2 linked regions of the Pararhizobium capsulatum DSM 1112 genome follow. The protein of the gene in region 2 interacts with the protein of the main gene of each other region in a pairwise test. Links are inferred from orthologs where the notes say so. Each region holds a gene or a part of one and is shown on either strand. Other genes may lie near its edges.

The links.
Region 1: the proteins of QO002_RS20605 (region 2) and cyoB interact in binary tests that used the Escherichia coli proteins (3 or more experiments, as listed by UniProt). The link is inferred for Pararhizobium capsulatum DSM 1112 from one-to-one orthologs.

What each region holds. Positions count from the first base shown.
Region 1 is NZ_JAUSVF010000002.1:733,268-737,079, reverse strand. What follows is about bases 224-3,217. They hold cyoB (cytochrome o ubiquinol oxidase subunit I), read right to left. Parts: upstream 2,724-3,217; coding sequence 723-2,723; downstream 224-722. Other genes in these bases: cyoA (ubiquinol oxidase subunit II), read right to left, coding at 2,753-3,217; cyoC (cytochrome o ubiquinol oxidase subunit III), read right to left, coding at 224-721. Also shown: cyoD (cytochrome o ubiquinol oxidase subunit IV), read right to left, coding at 1-101; more of cyoC, read right to left, coding at 98-223; more of cyoA, read right to left, coding at 3,218-3,812. UniProt on the Escherichia coli protein: Cytochrome bo(3) ubiquinol oxidase is the terminal enzyme in the aerobic respiratory chain of E.coli that predominates when cells are grown at high aeration.
Region 2 is NZ_JAUSVF010000002.1:17,513-25,639, forward strand. What follows is about bases 2,179-4,963. They hold QO002_RS20605 (aminotransferase), read right to left. Parts: upstream 4,267-4,963; coding sequence 3,091-4,266; downstream 2,179-3,090. Other genes in these bases: QO002_RS20595 (methionine ABC transporter ATP-binding protein), read right to left, coding at 2,179-2,244; QO002_RS20600 (MetQ/NlpA family ABC transporter substrate-binding protein), read right to left, coding at 2,249-3,043; QO002_RS20610 (LLM class flavin-dependent oxidoreductase), read right to left, coding at 4,577-4,963. Outside these bases: QO002_RS20585 (isopenicillin N synthase family dioxygenase), read right to left, coding at 1-407; QO002_RS20590 (methionine ABC transporter permease), read right to left, coding at 432-1,142; more of QO002_RS20595, read right to left, coding at 1,096-2,178; more of QO002_RS20610, read right to left, coding at 4,964-5,956; QO002_RS20615 (fatty acid desaturase), read right to left, coding at 5,966-6,958; QO002_RS20620 (ABC transporter substrate-binding protein), read left to right, coding at 7,205-8,127. UniProt on the Escherichia coli protein: Shows aminotransferase activity with methionine and histidine as substrates, and to a lesser extent also with phenylalanine.

The DNA of each region.
Region 1 (3,812 bases), 710 kb from region 2 along the record:
TAGCTCTTGAACGTGCCGTGGCCGGCTTCATGGCCGTGGCTGTGGGCATGGTGGGTATCCGAAGCGCTCTCGTGGGCGGGGGCGTGGTTGTTCGAGCTCATCCGAGAACTCCCATCAGATAGACAAAGGAGAAGACGCCGATCCAGACGACGTCGAGGAAGTGCCAGAACATCGACAGACACATCAGGCGGCGGCGGTTTTCCGGGATCAGGCCGCGCTTGCCGACCTGAACCATCAGCGTGACCAGCCAGATGATGCCGAAGGTGACGTGCAGGCCATGGGTGCCGACCAGCGTGAAGAAGGACGATAGGAATGCGCTGCGCTGTGGACCTGCACCTTCATGGATCAGATGCGTGAATTCATAGAGCTCGAGGCCGAGGAAGGCGAGACCGAAGAGGCCGGTGATAGCGAGCCAGAACAGCGTTTCCGCCTTGGCGTTTCGCTCCATCTGCAGCATCGCAAAGCCATAGGTGATGGAGGAGAACAGCAGCATCGCGGTGTTGATCGCCACCAGCGACAGGTCGAACAGATCGGCCGGTGACGGGCCGGCCGCATAGTTTCGGCCGAGTACGCCATAGGTGGCAAATAGCGCTGCGAAGATCAGGCAGTCGCTCATCAGATAAAGCCAGAAGCCCAGATTGGTGCTGCCTTCCGGGTGATGATCTTCCTTCAGGTAGAAGACCGGCTTTTCGCTTGTCTGCGCGTGGATGTCGTGTGCCATGTCAGGTCCGCTCCGCGAGCAGCTTCGAGCGCGCATCTTCCGTTGCGGAAACGGTTTCTGCGGGGATGTAGAAGTCGCGGTTGTAGTTGAAGGTATGGCCGATCGCGACGGCGATGAGACCAACGAAGGAGACGATCGCCAGCCACCAGATGTACCAGATCATCGCAAAGGCAAAGGCGATGCTGATGGCAGCAAGGATGACCCCGGTGCCGGTGCTCTTGGGCATATGGATTGGCCGGAAGCCGATTAGCGGGCGCTCATAGCCGCGGTTCTTCATGTCGTACCAGCTGTCATGATCGTGCACGACCGGCGTGAAGGCGAAGTTATACTCCGGCGGCGGCGAGGACGTCGACCATTCCAGAGTACGGCCATCCCACGGATCGCCGCTGTCGCAACGCAGCTGGTCGCGCTTAAGGAAACTGACGACGAGCTGGATGACCAGGGAGGCGATGCCGAGCGCGATCAGGCCCGCGCCGAAGGCTGCGATCACGAACCAGATCTGCAGCGACGGGTCTTCGAACTGGGAGACGCGACGGGTGACGCCCATCAGGCCGAGCACATAGAGCGGCATGAAGGCGAAGAAGAAGCCGATCTGCCAGAACCAGAAGGTCATCTTGCCCCAGAAGTCATCGAGCTTGTAGCCGAAGGCCTTGGGCCACCAGTAGACAATGCCCGCCATCAGCCCGAACAGCACGCCGCCGATGATGACGTTGTGGAAGTGGGCGATGAGGAACAGCGAATTGTGCAGCACGAAATCTGCCGGCGGAACGGCGAGCAGAACGCCGGTCATGCCGCCGATGACGAAGGTCACCATGAAGCCGATCGTCCAGTACATCGGCAGTTCGTAGCGGATGCGGCCGCGATACATGGTGAAGAGCCAGTTGAACATCTTGGCTCCTGTCGGGATCGAGATGATCATGGTGGTGATGCCGAAGAAGGCGTTCACCGAGGCGCCCGAGCCCATCGTGAAGAAGTGGTGTAGCCACACGAGGTAGGAAAGGATCATGATAACGCACGTTGCGTAGACCATCGACGCATAGCCGAACAGGCGCTTGCCGCAGAAGGTTGCGACCACCTCGGAGAAGATGCCGAAGGCCGGCAGCACGAGGATGTAGACTTCCGGGTGGCCCCAGATCCAGATGAGGTTGATGTACATCATCGGGTTGCCGCCGAGGTCGTTCGTGAAGAAGTTCGTGCCGGCGTAACGGTCAAGGGTCAGAAGGGCGAGCGTCGCAGTCAGGATCGGGAAGGTGGCGACGATCAGGATGTTGGTGCAGAGCGAGGTCCAGGTGAAGACCGGCATCTTCATGAAGGTCATTCCCGGCGCGCGCATCTTGACGATGGTGGCGATCAGGTTGATGCCCGAAAGTGTCGTTCCGACACCGGCGACCTGCAGGCCCCAGATATAATAGTCGACCCCGACGCCGGGACTGTAGTCCGAGCCTGAGAGCGGCGGATAGGCGAGCCAGCCCGTACGCGCGAACTCGCCGATGAACAGCGACATCATGATGACGATCGCGCCGGCCGTCGTCATCCAGAACGAGAAGTTGTTGAGGAACGGGAAGGAAACGTCACGCGCGCCGATCTGCAACGGCACGACATAGTTCATGAAGCCCGTGACGAATGGCATTGCCACGAAGAAGATCATGATCACGCCATGGGCGGTGAAAATCTGGTCGTAATGGTGAGGGTTGAGATACCCTTCCGAGCCATTGAAGGCGATCGCCTGCTGGATGCGCATCATGATGGCGTCGGCAAAGCCGCGCAGCAGCATGATCAGCGCCAGGATGATGTACATGATGCCGATCTTCTTGTGATCGACGGATGTAAACCATTCGTTCCAGAGATAGGCCCAGAGCTTGAAATAGGTGATCAGGCCGAGAACCGCGATGCCGCCGATCGCGACAGCGAAAAACGTCACGATGACGATGGGCTCGTGCGGGATCGCTTCAAGCGATAGCCGACCGAAGAGAAGTTGTGTCCAAGAAGTGGTGCCGAACATGGGTCTGTCCAAAGTCCTAAAGTGCGGCCTTACGGCTGCGTGCTGCCGTTGGTGTTGAGCTGCGCGGGAGCCGCGCCGCCCTGATCATCCATGGGCATCGAGTGGCCCTGGTGCATATCGTGATTCATCTGGTCCTCGCCAGATGCGCCGCCTTCGATGCCTTCGGCCGGTTCTTCGCTGCGGGCCGGGTTGCCGGTGGCAGGAACCGTCGCTGCCGGTGCCTCGTCGTTTTCATGGCGGCTGTCATATTCCAGCTTGGCCTTGTTTTCGTGGCTTTCGACACCGCCGCCGCCCATCATGTCGATGTGCATCATCTCGCTCATGCACATCTTGCCGGGATGGGCACACATGTTGAGGATCGAGGTATAGAGGCCGTCATCGACGGTGGCGTAGTAGTGGACCGGTTCCTTGATGCTCGGTTTTTCGAGCTTCAGGTAGGCATCGCGGTTCAGCGCGGTGCCCTGCGACTTCACGCGGGCGGCCCATTCCTCAAAACCCTGCTGTGTCAGGCCGTGGAACTTGAAGCGCATGTGGGAGAAGCCGTCGCCGGAATAGTTGGCGGAGAGACCCTCGAATTCGCCTTCCTTGTTGATCACGGCATGCAGCTTCGTTTCCATGCCGGGCATGGCATAGATCATGCCGGCGAGCGCCGGAACATAGAAGGAATTCATGACCGAAGATGCGGTGATCTTGAAGTTGATCGGCACATCCACCGGGGCTGCCATCTCGTTGACCGTGGCAATGCCGTAGTCAGGATAGAAGAACAGCCACTTCCAGTCGAGCGCGACAACCTCGACATTGATCGGCTTCATTTCCGGGGTCACCGGCCGGCTGACGTTGATACGATCGAGTGGCCGGTAGGGGTCGAGCTTGTGGGTGCTGATCCAGGTCACGGCGCCGAGCGCGATGATGATCGCCAGCGGCGCAGACCAGATGATGACTTCAAGCCGCGTGGAATGATGCCATTCGGGATCGTACTTCGCCGCCTTGTTGGAGCCGCGATAGTGCCAGGCGAAATACAGCGTGAGGAAGATCACGGGAATGATGATCAGCAGCATCAAAACGGTGGAGACAACGATGAGGTCTCTC
Region 2 (8,127 bases):
TCGGGCAAAGCTTCCGGCCATTGGTTCGGACCGTAGAGCCGGTTCCACGGCGTATCGGCACCGGATGCCACCGGCTCACCCTCGGTGTTGACGTCGAGCTGTTCGCGCCAATCCTGCTCGCCGCGGGTGCGCTCATATCCCGCGCGGTTATATCCGCGGAAATGCGGCGATTTCACCATCTCGATCGAAAGCTTGTCAGCCTCCGGCAGCGTAAAGAAGCGCTTGGAGATGGCGATGACGTCATCGATCAGGCTCTGCGGCACGCCATGGCCGGTCAGATAGAAGAAACCGTGATCGTGCAGCACGCGGGTCAGTTCTTTGATAAAGGCTTCGCGCTCGGCCGAGCTGCCGTAGAAGCGGGAAAAATCGATCGTCGGCAGATGGGTCGGCTTGGTGTGGATCGTCATGTTCATACTCCTCGAAAAGAAAGATCAGGTTTGGTCGTGGCTGCGAGCCACGAGGCGGCTGCGGGCCACGCGATGGTTGACGGTGCGCGCGGCCCAGTCGCCCGCCACCTGGATCGACTGCACGATGATCACGAGCACGATGACGACGGCGACCATCACTTCCGGCATGAAGCGCTGGTAGCCGAAGCGGATACCGAGATCGCCGAGCCCGCCCCCGCCGACCGTTCCGGCCATGGCGGAATAGCCGACAAGGCTGACGAGTGTGACTGTCTGTCCCGCGAGAATGCCGGGCAGCGCCTCGGGCAGAAGCACCTTCCAGATGATCTGCAGCGGCGTGGCGCCCATGGCTTGCGCGGCTTCGATCAGGCTCTGATCGACCTCACGCATCGCAGCCTCCGCAAGGCGCGCATAGAGCGGCGTGATCGCGATCGTCAGCGGCACGATCGCTGCAGCGGTTCCGACCGTCGTGCCGGCCAACAGCCGGGTCAACGGAATGATCGCAACCATGAGAATGATAAACGGCGTGGAGCGGATCAGGTTGACGACCGTGCCGATGACGCGATTGAGCGCCGGGCGTTCGAGAAACTGGCCAGTTCCGGTGACGACCAGCAGCACGCCGAGCGGCAGCCCGATCAGCGTCGACAGCAGCGCGGCAACGCCGACCATGGTCGCCGTCTGGAGAATGGAATCAAGAAGCAGCGCGACGAGTGCCGGCGGCAGAAGATCGGACAGCATGGCCGATAACCTCTCCATGGAGACCGAGGGATGACAGATGGGCGAGAATGGCGGGCACACGATCGGCCGCCTCCGGAAGCAGCAAAGTGAGAATGCCGAGCGGCCGTTCGTCGATGTAGTCGATGCGGCCATGCAGGATCGAGGCCCGGATGCCGAACTTGACGGCGAGATCGGCAACAACCGGCTCTTCTGCTGCTTCGCCGGTGAAGACAATGCGGAGCACGGGCGCCGTGTCGCTGGAAGGTTCGGGGCTCAGCCGTCCGGCCACCTGCGGCGGCAGTTCGTGCGCCACGATCGACGACAGGAAGGAGCGCGCCACTGGCGATTTCGGGAAGGCGAAGACATCGAAGGTCGGGCCGCTTTCGACCACCTGGCCATGCTCCAGCACGGTGACATGGCTCGCGATGGCACGAACCACCTCCATCTCGTGGGTTATGAGCACGATCGTCAGGCCGAGGCGGCGGTTGATGTCCTTCAGGAGCGAGAGGATCTGCTCTGTCGTTTCGGGATCGAGCGCCGAGGTCGCTTCGTCCGACAGCAGCACCTTCGGATCAAGCGCCAGCGCGCGGGCGATGCCGACACGCTGTTTCTGGCCACCGGAAAGCTCGACCGGATAGGCATCGGCCTTGTTGGAAAGACCGACGAGATCGAGCAGCACGGGAATGCGCTTGCGGATCTCTTCCTTTGAGATGCCGGCGATCTCCAATGGCAGCGCGACATTATCCGCCGCTGTCCGCGACGACATCAGGCTGAAATGCTGGAAGATCATGCCGATATCACGCCGGGCACCGCGAAGGTCTGCGCCCGAAAGACGGGTGATATCGTGGCCGGAGACTTCGATCCGGCCGGAGGTCGGAACCACCAGCCGGTTGAGGCAGCGCACCAGCGTGCTCTTCCCCGCGCCCGAGCGGCCGATGATGCCGTGGATATCGCCCTCCTCCACGGAAAGCGACACCTTGTCGAGAACAGGCCCGGCCTTCTGGTCGTAGACCATGGTCAGGTCTTCGACACGGACCACCTGTCGCCGGGCCGGGGCCGCCGTCACGGAGGGCTCCACTTTCTCATCAATCCGCAGCACAGGGGAAAGAGCAAGCTTGGTCATAATCTTACCAGACCGCGATGACGTTGCCGCCGAACTTGGTCTCGATGAACGACTTCACCTCCGGCGACTGGTAGGCTTCGACCAGTGTCTTTACCCAGGGCGCATCCTTGTTCTTCTCGGCAACGCCGATCAGGCAATGGTAGTCGGATAGCTGGTCTTCGATGAGGATGCTGTCGCGGGTCGGAACAAGGCCGGCGCTCAGCGCGAAGTGCGAGGTGATGACGGAGAAATCGACATCTTCCAGCGAACGCGGAAGCTGCGCGGTTTCGAGCGGGATGATCTTGATGTTCTTCGGGTTCTCTATGACGTCGAGTTCGGTCGCGTTGAAGGTGACCCCGGCGGTGAGCTTGATCAGGCCGCCCTTTTCGAGCAGCTTCAGGGCGCGGCCGAGATTGCTCGGATCGTTCGGGATCGTCACCTGCGCGCCGTCAGGCAGCTCGGCGAGCGTCTTGTACTTCTTCGAATAGCCGGCCATCGGCAGGAGTACCGTCTTCCCGACAGAGACGACGGCGAGGCCGCGGTCGCGGTTCTGCTGGTCGAGGTACGGCGTATGCTGGAAACCGTTGGCATCGAGATCGCCGTCATTGGTAGCCGGGTCGATCAGGGCGCCATCGGAAAACTCGATGACCTCGATATCGAGGCCCTTGGCCTTGGCGATCGGCACGATGGCTTCGGCGATCTGCGCATGCGGCCCGGCGGTGACGCCGAAGCGGATTTTTTCAGCGGAGGCCGAAGCGGCTGTTCCCAGAAACAGCGCAAGCGCCGGCAGGATAAGCAAAGAACGATAGCTACGTTTCATCAGATAGGTCCCCTTGTATGGCATGGATGGAATGAGAAGAATTCGGGTTACGAAGCGGCCTTCCAGCCGCGCTCGTCGCGCCAGGCCGCAAGCCGGCGCACGGCCTCGTTCAGGGTTTCGGTGCGCTTGGCAAAGCAGAAACGGATGCGGCTGGTGACATCGCGCTTGCCGTAGAACGATGAGATCGGCACCGGCGTCACGCCCGCCTCCAGCGTCAGCCGGCGCGAGAAGGCAAGATCGTCTTCTTCGGGTGCAAACCCGCTGCGGTCGGCAACGGCAAAATACGTCGCCTCGGCCGGATCGACGGCGAAACCGGCGGCGCGCAGCCCGGCAACCAGCAGGTCGCGACGCTCGGCGAGCCCAGCCTTCAGCCCATCGAAATAGCTGTCTGGCAGGGCGAGACCAACGGCGATAGCAGCCTGCAGGGCGGGCGGCGTCGTAAAGGTGATGAACTGATGGGCGCGGGCGATCGGGCGCAGAAGATGGGGTTCCGCCGTCACATAACCGACCTTCCAGCCGGTGACGGAGAAGGTCTTGCCGGCCGAGCCGATACGCACGGTGCGATCACGCAGCTCAGGCAGGAAGAACGGCGAGCGATGGCGCGCGCCGTCGAAGACCAGATGTTCGTAGACCTCGTCCGAAACGATAGTCAGGCCGTGCTTGAGCACCACATCGCGCAGGGCCACCAGCTCGTTGTCGTCGAAAATCTTGCCGATCGGGTTCATCGGCGTATTGAGCACGATGATCTTCGTGCGCGGGGTAATCGCCGCCTCCAGCTTGTCGGCCGTCAGCTGCCAATGGGGTGGCTCAAGGCGGACGGGGACAGGCACGGCGCCGGCGCGACGGATGAGCAAGTTATAGGCGTCGTAGACGGGCTCGATCACGATCGCCTCGTCACCCGTATCAAGCAGGCCGAAGAAGGCATCCGTCAGGGCTTCGGTCGCGCCAGAGGTGACCAGCACTTCCTGCTCCCAATCGACCCCCTGGCCGAAAAAGCGCTGGGTATTCTCCGCCACCGCCTTGCGCAGCGCCGGAATACCCATCATCGGCGGATACTGATGCGGGCCTTCACGAAGGGCAGCGATGGCCGCCTCGATCAGCTCTTCCGGCTCAAGCGCCTCGGGAAAGCCCTGACCGAGATTGATCGATCCCGTCTCGGCGGACAGCCGTGACATCTCTTCGAAGATGGAGGTGCCGGCGGCACCGAAGACAGAATTGACCATAACGTCGCAAAACCATTGAACGATTTCCAATGGCAGCGAGGGTATTATCGACTATTTCTATAGGCAAAGAAATTTATTCCACGCAACCGAGGTTCGCGGGAAAAGCTCGGCTTCTTCGTCCCGCGCTGGCAGCCGACGGTTTTCGTCGCCAGAACGTCCCCTGCCAGCGAAATAAACGATAATTTCACCTCATAAAGCCGGTTTCACCCGTCATCAGGCTTGCACCATGCCGATGTCGTCTCCTCGCCCCCTGAGCCGACATCCATTCCGACGGTCTGGCACTGTGAAAAATTATACCGGCGACCAATCATCAGGCCGGGATTTCAGCCGAGCGGCCGTGCCGGAAGGTTGCGCCGGTATGACGATCCGGCAGTCGGTTTCCTTCGCCGAACAAACGCTTGCGCAGGCTTCCCTCGCCATAGGCCGTCTTGTATCGGCCACGCTGCTGCAGCACGGGGACGACCAGATCGATGAAATCCTCATAACTTTCCGGCGTCACCGTGCGGGCGAGATTGAAACCGTCCACCTCGCCGTTGTCGATCCATGTTTCGAGCGCATCGGCCACCTGCTCCGGGCTGCCGATAATCAGCGGATAACGGCCGCCAAGTTCCATGCCCGATAGAATGCTGCGCTTCGTCCAGCCGCGTTCGCGGGCGAGATCGACAGAGGTCTGGACGAAATTGCCTTTGCCGTAGGTAATCGGCTCATCGAGTTCGTATTGGGAAAAATCAATGCCGGTGCCGGCGGAGAAATGGGCAAGGCCCGCCTCTGGGCTCGCATAGCGGACGTAATCCTCGTATTTCTCCTGCGCCGCTTTCTCAGTCCTGTCGACGACAACGGTGATGCCGGCGAAGATCCTGATATCCTCGGCCCGCCGCCCTTGCGCGACGGCACCCTGCCGGATGCTCCGTGATGCGGCTCGCGCCACGTTGGTGTCAGGCGATGAGATGAAGACGCATTCGGCATGGCGGGCGGCGAACTGCTGGCCACGACCGGAGGTACCAGCCTGATAGAGCACCGGCGTGCGCTGGCGTGACGGTTCGCTCAGGTGATAGCCATCGGCGCGGTAGTATTTGCCCTCGTGTTTTATCTTTCGCACATGCTGCGGATCGGCATAGACCCGCGCCTGCCGGTCGCGAATAACGGCCTCGTCGTCCCAGCTTCCTTCCCAGAGAGCGTAGAGCAGATCGAGGCATTCGTCGGCACGGTCGTAGCGTGTATCATGTTCACCAAGGGCGGCCTGCCCCACGGCGCGCGCGGCGCTGTCGAGATAGCCGGTGACGATGTTCCAGCCGATGCGGCCTTCGGTCAGATGATCGAGCGTCGACATACGGCGGGCGAAGATATAGGGCTCCTCGGCATGCACGTTGACGGTCACGCCGAAGCCAAGCCCGTTGGTAACCGCCGCCATAGCCGAGACCAGCATCAACGGATCGTTGACCGGAAGCTGGATCGATTCCTTCAGCGTCAGGTCGACCGACTGCTGATAGACGTCATAGACGCCGACGATATCCGCCAGAAACAACCCGTCGAACAGGCCGCGTTCCAGCGTCGCCGCAAGCGAGGTCCAGTAGTCGAGCCTGTTATATTCGTCCGATCGATCGCGCGGATGAGTCCAGAGACCGTGGTTGATATGGCCGACGCAGTTCATGTTGAACGCGTTGAGGAGAATTTCTTTTGGTGAACTCACGGACAGCTTTCAAATAGTAATTTCTGGAACAGCGCTTACCTCGTCGTCACGTCGGGTGACAGGCTGGCGATGCTGAGGATGGCGTGGGTCGTCATGGGGCTTCACTAGAAAGCGACGCGCCACGTCAACATAGCCGTTATAGACCAAGCCGCCATTCACCGAGACCAGAAAATCGCGGTGACGGCGATAGAGCAAGGGTATCCGGTACCATGGAACGCCGGGCCGCTTGTGATGCAGCACATGCAGGTTGTTGTAGAGGAAGAGAAGTCCAAACAGCGGGCTGTTTTCGACGATGGCCGTGCGCTCGTCGTGATGGTCGGCATAGCGATGTTCGGCATAGGACCGCAGCCGGCTGAGTGCTGCGCCGACATAGACGAAGCCGAAGAGATAGAGCCACAGGGGCATTTCGCAGACCCACATCACCCAGACCAGAACGGCGCCGACGCCGATCGCGTGCCGCGCCCACAATGCCGCGCGGTTCCGGTCACCTTTAAAGACCAGTGCGGCTTCCTGAACGAGGAAGTTGACGATCATGACAACAGGGCCGAGCGTCAGCCGTCCAAGCAACGTCGTGTTCCACGCCGCCAGGCGGCGGCCGAGCCAGCCGATGCTCTCCCAGGCAACTTGTGTAAAGTAAGACGATTCCGGGTCTTCGATCGGGTCGGTCAGGTGTTCGTCGCGATGGTGGGTCAGGTGGCCTTCTCGGTAGATCGCGTAAGGCAGCCAGAGCGACAAAGGCGGCCAACCGATCGCATCATTGACACGCCGGTTGCGGGTCGGATGGCCGTGGATGACCTCATGCTGCAGCGACCCGTGCCAGGCGACCAACCAGCCGCCAGCGGCGATGACCACGACGACCGGCAATGACTGCCAGAACCATGTCACGGCAAAGTAGCCACCATAAATGGCGAGAGCCAAAGCCACCGTCTGCCATTCAATTCGGGCGATGACGGAAAGGGTGGATTGGGAAGGCAGTATTTCTGGCGACGGGCGGATGGACATGACGTTAATTCCGACAAGTGCGAAAAACCGATAGATTTCAACTGCCAATATAAAAGGCCAACGCCGGGAGCCGCGCCGTATGGCTTTGCATCAGAGTTCGGAAAAACGGAAAACTGGTTGCGAAAAGAGGTCATATTGGAAAATATTTATTCTATATAATTTATAGATTATTGGCTCTAATCGTTCCATCGAATTGACGAGCGCCTTTTCCGGTTGAGAGGGCGCTCCAGACCGGAGGGAAATTCCATGACATTCAACCCCACGCGCCGACAGGTACTTGTCGGCGGCGCGTCCATCGCGACCATCGTCGCCTTTGGAGGCGTTCATCCCGCCGTCGCAAACGAGGACCGCACCAAGATTGCAGTTCGCGTCGAGAAGGACCTTTCCAATCTCGATCCCGCCAACCGTTCCGGCCCGGTCGATCTTAACGTGATCTGGTCGGTGCAGCAGGGCCTGATCTCGTTCAAGCCGGGCTCGACGGAATGGGAGCTCGACGCTGCAGAAGAGCTTGAACAGGTCAGCGACACCGAAATCCGCTTCAAGCTGCGCAGCGGCCTCGCCTTTACCGGCGGCTATGGCGACCTGACGGCCGAAGACGTGAAATTCTCCTTCGAGCGCTTCATCAAGCCGGATAGCGAAGGCAAGCCCGTTACCTACGCCAAGGATTGGTCCGCACTTGATCGCGTCGAAGTGACCGGCCCGCTCGAAGGCCGTATCATCCTGAAGAACCCAGCACCGGCGCTTTACACGATCGCGTTGGCCGATGGCTCTGGCCGTATTCTCTCGAAGAAGGCTTTCGAAGCCCTCGGAGAAAAGGCAATCGCCACGAAGTTGATCGGCAGCGGTCCTTACGTGCTCAAGGAATGGACCCCGCGCGAGCAGTTCGTCCTTGAAATCAACCCGGACTACAAGGGCGCGATCAAGCCGCACTTCCTTCAGATCGTCGGCAAGCCGATTGGCGAGCAGAAGACCGCCGAGATCGCCTTCCAGTCCGGCGAGATCGACTTCACCGCCATCGACCCGGAAAGCGGCAAGGCGTTGGCGGAATTGCCGGATGCGAGCGTGACGCAAATTCCGGCGATCGACTATGTCTGGTTCGGCCCCAACATCGAGAAGGCGCCATTCGACGATATCCGCGTGCGTCAGGCGCTTCGCTATGCCGTCGATAT